Regions from separate parts of the Streptomyces sp. NPDC028991 genome, predicted to be linked through region 2. Evidence: riboswitches for the same ligand, from Rfam matches in the RefSeq annotation. Region 2 holds a riboswitch; the other holds the start of a gene.
What was found. Region 2 has a riboswitch for S-adenosylmethionine ahead of thrC (threonine synthase). Riboswitches for the same ligand answer to the same signal wherever they lie in the genome.
Positions count from the first base shown of each region.

Region 1: linked by a shared signal. The riboswitch ahead of ACZ4V1_RS12690 (aminotransferase class V-fold PLP-dependent enzyme) and the one ahead of thrC (threonine synthase) in region 2 are both predicted to bind S-adenosylmethionine.

Region 1 covers NZ_JBVHVP010000005.1:7,376-10,773, forward strand. The annotation lists gene qcrB (cytochrome bc1 complex cytochrome b subunit) at 1-142, shown strand, start outside; gene trpD (anthranilate phosphoribosyltransferase) at 274-1,338, shown strand; SAM riboswitch class IV at 1,419-1,535, shown strand; gene ACZ4V1_RS12690 (aminotransferase class V-fold PLP-dependent enzyme) at 1,709-3,151, shown strand; partial or broken gene ACZ4V1_RS12695 (glycerate kinase) at 3,232-3,398, opposite strand, start outside.
Region 2 covers NZ_JBVHVP010000006.1:176,844-180,241, reverse strand. The annotation lists gene ACZ4V1_RS15810 (alpha,alpha-trehalose-phosphate synthase (UDP-forming)) at 1-170, opposite strand, end outside; gene ACZ4V1_RS15805 (glucosyl-3-phosphoglycerate synthase) at 387-1,331, opposite strand; SAM riboswitch class I at 1,472-1,619, shown strand; gene thrC (threonine synthase) at 1,638-2,948, shown strand; gene ACZ4V1_RS15795 (MoaD/ThiS family protein) at 2,945-3,220, shown strand.

The DNA of each region.
Region 1 (3,398 bases), on a different contig from region 2:
GAACGGCGTCCGGCGCAAGGTGAAGCGGACGGAGAAGCTCCGTGCCAAGCTGAGCAAGGGCTACTACGGCGAGGAGTCGCAGATTCCGAAGCCGACCGTCGAGGAGTACAAGGAGATCACGAGCGGCCACGGCCACCACTGACCCTCCAGCGTCGCCACACCACGGTCGAAGGGCCCCGTCCGTTCCGCGGACGGGGCCCTTCGCCGTGCCCGGGGCTGGATAGGGTGGGACCACACTCCCTTTCCGTCATACACACGATTCAGGAGCGGCTCATGAGCGCTGTGACCCCCGCTGGAGGCGACACCGCGGCGGGCCGCTCCTGGCCCGCCCTGCTGAACGGACTGCTGGACGGACACGACCTGTCCGCGGACGACACGGCCTGGGCGCTGGACGTGATCATGCGCGGCGAGGCGACCGACGCGCAGATCGCCGGCTTCGCGGTGGGGCTGCGGTTCAAGGGGGAGACGGTCGAGGAGATCTCCGGCCTGGTCCGCACCATGTACGCCCACGCCAACGTGATCGAGGTGCCGGGGGAGACGGTCGACATCGTCGGCACCGGCGGCGACGGGGCCAAGACGGTCAATATCTCCACCATGTCGGCGATCGTCGTGGCCGGCACGGGCGCGAAGGTCGTCAAGCACGGCAACCGGGCCGCCTCCTCGGCATCCGGGGCCTCCGACGTCCTGGAGAAGCTCGGGGTCAACCTGGAGCTGACGCCGAAGCGGGTGGCCGAGGTCGCCGAGGAGGCCGGCATCACCTTCTGCTTCGCGGTGAAGTTCCACCCGGCGCTGCGCCATGTGGCGGCGGCACGCGGCCAGCTGGGCATCCGCACCGTGTTCAACTTCCTGGGCCCGCTGACCAATCCCGCGAAGGTGAGGGCCCAGGCGGTCGGGGTCGCCCATGCCCGGATGGCGCCGATCGTCGCCGGCGTCTTCGCCGAGCGCGGCCACTCGTCCCTGGTGTTCCGGGGCGACGACGGGCTCGACGAACTGACCACGACGTCCACCTCCCGGGTCTGGGTGGTGCGCGACGGCCGGGTGACCGAGGAGACCTTCGACCCGCGGGACGTCGGACTCGACCTGGTGCCGGTTCAGGCGCTGCGCGGCGCCGACGCCTCCTACAACGCCGACGTCGCCCGCCGCCTGCTGGCCGGCGAGACGGGCCCCGTGCGGGACGCGGTGCTGCTGAACTCGGCGGCGGCCCTGGTGGCCCTGGAGCCGGGCACGGGGACGCTGGCGGAGCGGATCCGGGCCGGCATGGACCGGGCCGCGGAGTCGATCGACTCGGGCGCGGCCAGGCGCGTCCTGGAGCGCTGGGTGGCCGTGAGCAACGCCTAGCCGCCTCTTCGTATGACGCGCGTCCCGCGATCCGGACCCGGGTTGCGGGACGTCGTTCATTTCCCTTAGGTTCTTGTCCAGGTCATGAGTGACAGTCATCAGGCCCCGGCCGACTGTCCGGCAACCCTCCGTCCGTGGCGGGGTGCCCCGGGTGAAGACCAGGTCGTGGACAGCAAGGTTCACGGCAAGCGCGGACCCCTCGCGAAACCAGGGGTCCTGGGTCGTCCGAGGGAGTCTCCCGTGAATCAGCGAATGCGATAGGGCCGCAGAGCCCCGCCACCGCGTTTCCTGTCCTTTGCCTCCATTCCACGCTTGAGCCGTCGGGGTTCGCGTGTGATGCCGCCTGCCTTCACCTCACGGGAGTACCCCCATGTCCGTCTCCAGCCTCGCCGCCGACCCGTCCGTCCGTACCCCGCTGCCGGTACTCGGCCGTGACGTCACCGTGCCGCTCGTCACCGGCGGGGAGGTCACCTACGCCGCTCTCGACTACGCCGCCAGCGCGCCCGCGCTCCAGCGGGTCTGGGACGACGTGGCGGCCTACGCCCCCTACTACGGCAGCGTGCACCGCGGGGCCGGGTACCTGTCGCAGTTGTCGACCGACCTGTTCGAGAACGCCCGGAAGACCGTCGCCGAGTTCCTCGGCTGCCGGGACGGGGACCAGGTCGTGTTCACCCGGTCCACCACCGACTCCCTGAACCTGCTCGCCGCCACGCTGCCGGCCGGCTGCCGGGTCTTCGTCTTCGAGACCGAGCACCACGCCTCGCTGCTGCCGTGGAGGGACGCGGACGTGACCTGCCTGGACGCCCCGCGCACCCCGGCGCAGGCCGTCGAGACCCTGGAGCGCGCCCTCGCCGCCCGCGAGCCCCACGGTCCGGCCCTGGTCTGCGTCACCGGCGCCTCCAACGTCACCGGCGAGCTGTGGCCGGTGCGTGAACTGGCCGCCGCCGCACACGCGCACGGTGCCCGGATCGTGCTGGACGCCGCCCAGCTCGCCCCGCACCACCCCGTCTCCGTGGCCGGCCTGGACGTCGACTGGGTCGCCTTCTCCGGGCACAAGCTGTACGCCCCCTTCGGCGCCGGCGTGCTGGCCGGACGGGCCGACTGGCTGCGCGAGGCGGAGCCGTACCTCGCGGGCGGCGGCGCCAGCCGCAGGGTCACCCGGCGCGCGGACGGCGGCGTGGACGTGGAGTGGCACGACAGCGCCGCGCGGCACGAGGCCGGGTCGCCCAACGTCATCGGCGCCTACGCCGTCGCCTCCGCCTGCAAGGCCCTCACCGAGGCCGGGTTCGACACGCTGGTCGCCCGCGAGGAATACCTGATCGGGAAAGTGCGGGACGGGCTCGCCGAGGTGCCCCAGGTGCGGATCCTCTCCCTCTTCGGTGACGACGCCCCCCGCGTCGGCGTGCTCTCCTTCGTCGTCGAGGGCTGGAACAGCTCCCACTTCGCCGCGGCCCTCTCCGCCGAGTACGGCATCGGTGTGCGCGACGGCCTGTTCTGCGCCCACCCGCTGGTGCGCACGCTGCTCGGCAGCGACCCGCAGGCGCAGGGCGAGTGCGGCGCCCCCGAGGCGGCGCCCGGGGAGAAGTCCCTCAACGCCATCCGCGTGAGCTTCGGCGCGGGCACCCCGGACGAGCACGTCGAGCGGTTCGTGACCGCCGTGAGGGAGCTGGTGAGCGACGGCGCCCGCTGGAACTACCGTACGGAGGACGGCCGTTGCGTGCCCGACACCTCCGCTGCCGGCGCCTCCGTTGCCGCGGCCCCCGCGGCCGGCATCTCCGGTGCCGCGGGCACCGGCACCGGCACCGCCGCCTGACCCGGCAGCCGCGACCCCAGCAGGATCATCCGCAGCGCCCGCTCCGTGGCGTCCGTGAGGAGTTCGGCGGCGTGCAGCAGCGCGTCCGCCAGGGCCATCGGCGCCGGCATGATGCCGTGGCAGGCGTCCACCCCCGGCACCTCGTGCGCGCCCTCGCCGAGGGTGCCGGCCAGGGCGAGGACGGGGCGGCCGTAGAGCTTGGCGCGGCGGGCCACCTCGGCCGGGACCTTGCCGCGCGGCGTCTGGT
Region 2 (3,398 bases):
GCGGAGCACACCCACAGCGCCCCCGCGTCCGGCCCGATGGCCGACAGTCCGGAGACCAGCCCGCCACCGCCGCGTCTGGCGTGCAGCGAACCCTCCTCCCGCACCTCGTAGGAGACCGGCCCCCGGTTGGAGGCGACCAGTACCTGAGCAGCACCGAAGCTTGAAGCCATACGCCTCAACCTAGCCCGGCCCCGAAACCCTCAAACGTGGGCGGACGGCCCCTCGGCATCGATTGCGTCACGCGCCTCGTGTGCCACGCCGACAGCCGGTTCCGCGCCGAGAGGCACCGCGGGCCGAGCACCCGCGGCCGCGGCGGCGAGTACCTGACCTGCGAGCGGGACTCCGGCGGCGTCCGTCCCCGGCCGGACGGCGTCCCCGGCCGGCGCTCAGGCCACCCGCCGGGCCGCGTACTCCGCGATCTCCGTCATCGGGGGCCGTTCCTCGGTGTCCACGGAGTACGTGCGCGGCTCGAAGCCGTCGGCGCCGCGTTCGAACTGGGTGAGGGACGGCCGGACCAGGTGGCCGCGGGCCAGCCGGAGCTGGGCGGTGCGGTAGATCGCGGCGGCCATGCGGCCCAGGGCCTGGCCGTCCTGGTGCCGGTGCCTGCGGACGCCGACGTCGACCTGTGCGAGGGCGTCCAGACCCACCAGGTGCAGGGCGTCCACCAGCATGCCCAGCTCGACGCCGTACCCGACGGGGAAGGGGAGCCGTTCGAGCAGGGAGCGCCGGGCCGCGTACTCGCCGCCGAGCGGCTGGACGAAACCGGCCAGCCGCGGCCAGTGCAGGTTGAGCAGCGGGCGGGCCATCAGCTCCGTGACCCGGCCGCCCTGGCCGGGAGCGGCGCCCAGCGGGCGGTCGTACATCGCCTTGACGAGGTGCACGTCCGGGTCGGTGAGCAGCGGGCCCACGATCCCGGAGACGAAGTCGGCCGAGAACTCGCGCAGGTCGGCGTCGACGAAGCAGACGATGTCGCCGCCGGTGACCAGCAGCGAGCGCCACAGCACCTCACCCTTGCCGGGCACGGCCGGGAGGCGGGGGAGGATCGCGTCCCGGTGCACCACCCGCGCGCCCGCCGCCGCGGCCACCTCCGACGTACGGTCGCTCGAACCCGAGTCCACGACCACGATCTCGTCGACGAGCGGCACCCGGCCCATCAGGTCCCGGCGGATCACCGAGACGATGTCGCCGACGGTCGCCTCCTCGTCGAGGGCGGGGAGCACCACGCTGACCGACTGCCCGGTGGCCTGTTTGGCGGTCAGGATCCGCTGGATCGGCCGGTCCGACACGGACCAGGAGCGTGCGCCCAGCCAGCGCTCGACTTCTTCCAGCACGTTCGGAGGCTCCTTTGTGATCCATCTCGCGGTACGGACGACTATCTCAACCGCCGTGGCCTTCGGTTACAGTCTTGAACAACGCGGCGGACCACCGCATGCCGGGGTCAGGCGCGTACCACCGCAAAACAACCACATACCGCTCATCCAGAGGGGCAGAGGGATACGGCCCGTTGAAGCCCCGGCAACCCTCCAGTCGGTTCTTGTCACGCGGACGTGGCGAGGCTCCCGACTAGGGAAGGTGCCAAATCCGTCTCACGGCGAGATGCGTCGTGAGGAAGATGAGGAGAAAGGGCCTCGCCTCACATGGCTGTGCAGACTGTCGCAAGCAACACCGACACCACCGCTTCCCCCACCTCCGCCGCCTCCCCGGTCGACCTCGGTCCCGCCGCGGCGCTCTCCTGCCGCGAATGCGGCCACCGCGTACCGCTCGGTCCGGTCTTCGCCTGCGAGGAGTGTTTCGGCCCGCTGGAGATCGCCTACGACTTCTCGGCCTACGACACCGAGGAGCTGCGCGCGCGCATCGAGGCGGGCCCCGCGAACATCTGGCGTTACGCCCCGCTGCTGCCCGTCCCCGCCGACGTGGCCGACAAGCCGAACATCAACCCGGGCTGGACCAAGCTGGTCAAGGCCGACAACCTGGCCCGCGAGCTCGGTGTCACCGGCGGTCTGTACGTCAAGGACGACTCCGGCAACCCGACGCACTCCTTCAAGGACCGCGTCGTCGCGCAGGCCATCGAGGCCGCCCGCGCCTTCGGCTTCACCACCCTGTCCTGCTCCTCCACCGGCAACCTCGCGGGTGCCGTCGGCGCCGCCGCCGCCCGCGCCGGCTTCCGCTCCTGCGTGTTCATCCCGCACGACCTGGAGCAGGGCAAGGTCGTCATGGCCGCCGTCTACGGCGGTGAGCTGGTCGGCATCGAGGGCAACTACGACGACGTGAACCGCTTCTGCTCCGAGCTGATCGGCGACCCGGCCGGCGAGGGCTGGGGCTTCGTCAACGTCAACCTGCGGCCGTACTACGCGGAAGGCTCCAAGACCCTCGCGTACGAGGTCTGCGAGCAGCTCGGCTGGCGGCTGCCCGACCAGATCGTCGTCCCGATCGCGTCCGGCTCCCAGCTCACGAAGATCGACAAGGGGCTGCAGGAGCTGATCAGGCTCGGTCTGGTCGAGGACAAGCCGTACAAGATCTTCGGTGCCCAGGCCGCCGGCTGCTCGCCGGTGTCCACCGCGTACAAGGCGGGCCACGACGTCGTACGCCCCCAGAAGCCGGACACCATCGCCAAGTCCCTGGCGATCGGCAACCCGGCCGACGGCCCCTACGTCCTCGACATCGCGCGCCGCACCGGTGGCGCCGTGGAGGACGTGACCGACGAGCAGGTCGTCGAGGCCATCAGGCTGCTCGCCCGCACCGAGGGCATCTTCGCGGAGACGGCGGGCGGCGTGACGGTCGGCGTCACCAGGAAGCTGATCGAGAACGGCGTGCTCGACCCGGCGAAGACCACCGTCGTCCTCAACACGGGCGACGGCCTGAAGACCCTCGACGCGGTGGCCGGCACCGGCCTCAGCGCGACGATCCGTCCCAACCTGGACTCCTTCCGAGAGGCTGGCCTCGCATGAGCGTGACCGTTCGCATCCCGACCATCCTGCGCACCTACACCGGCGGCAAGGCCGAGGTGCCCGCCGAGGGCGCCAACCTGGGCGAGGTCATCTCCGACCTGGAGAAGAACCACACCGGCATCGCCGCCCGCGTCCTGGACGACCAGGGCAAGCTGCGCCGCTTCGTCAACGTGTACGTCAACGACGACGACGTCCGCTTCGAGCAGGGCCTGGAGACGGCGACCCCGGACGGCGCCGGCGTCTCCATCATCCCCGCGGTCGCCGGCGGCTGATCCGCACCTCCGTTACCTTCGGTAATCAAGGTAACGCTCGGTTTATCGAATTGCCCCCTCCGTAAGAGAAGCGGAGGGGGCAATTCCATGTGGTTGAGCACGGTAGAGTTGGGGAACGCGCTCCCGATCGCAAGGTCGGGAACCCTGAATTCCTGCCGCCCGTCCGACAAGATGTAGC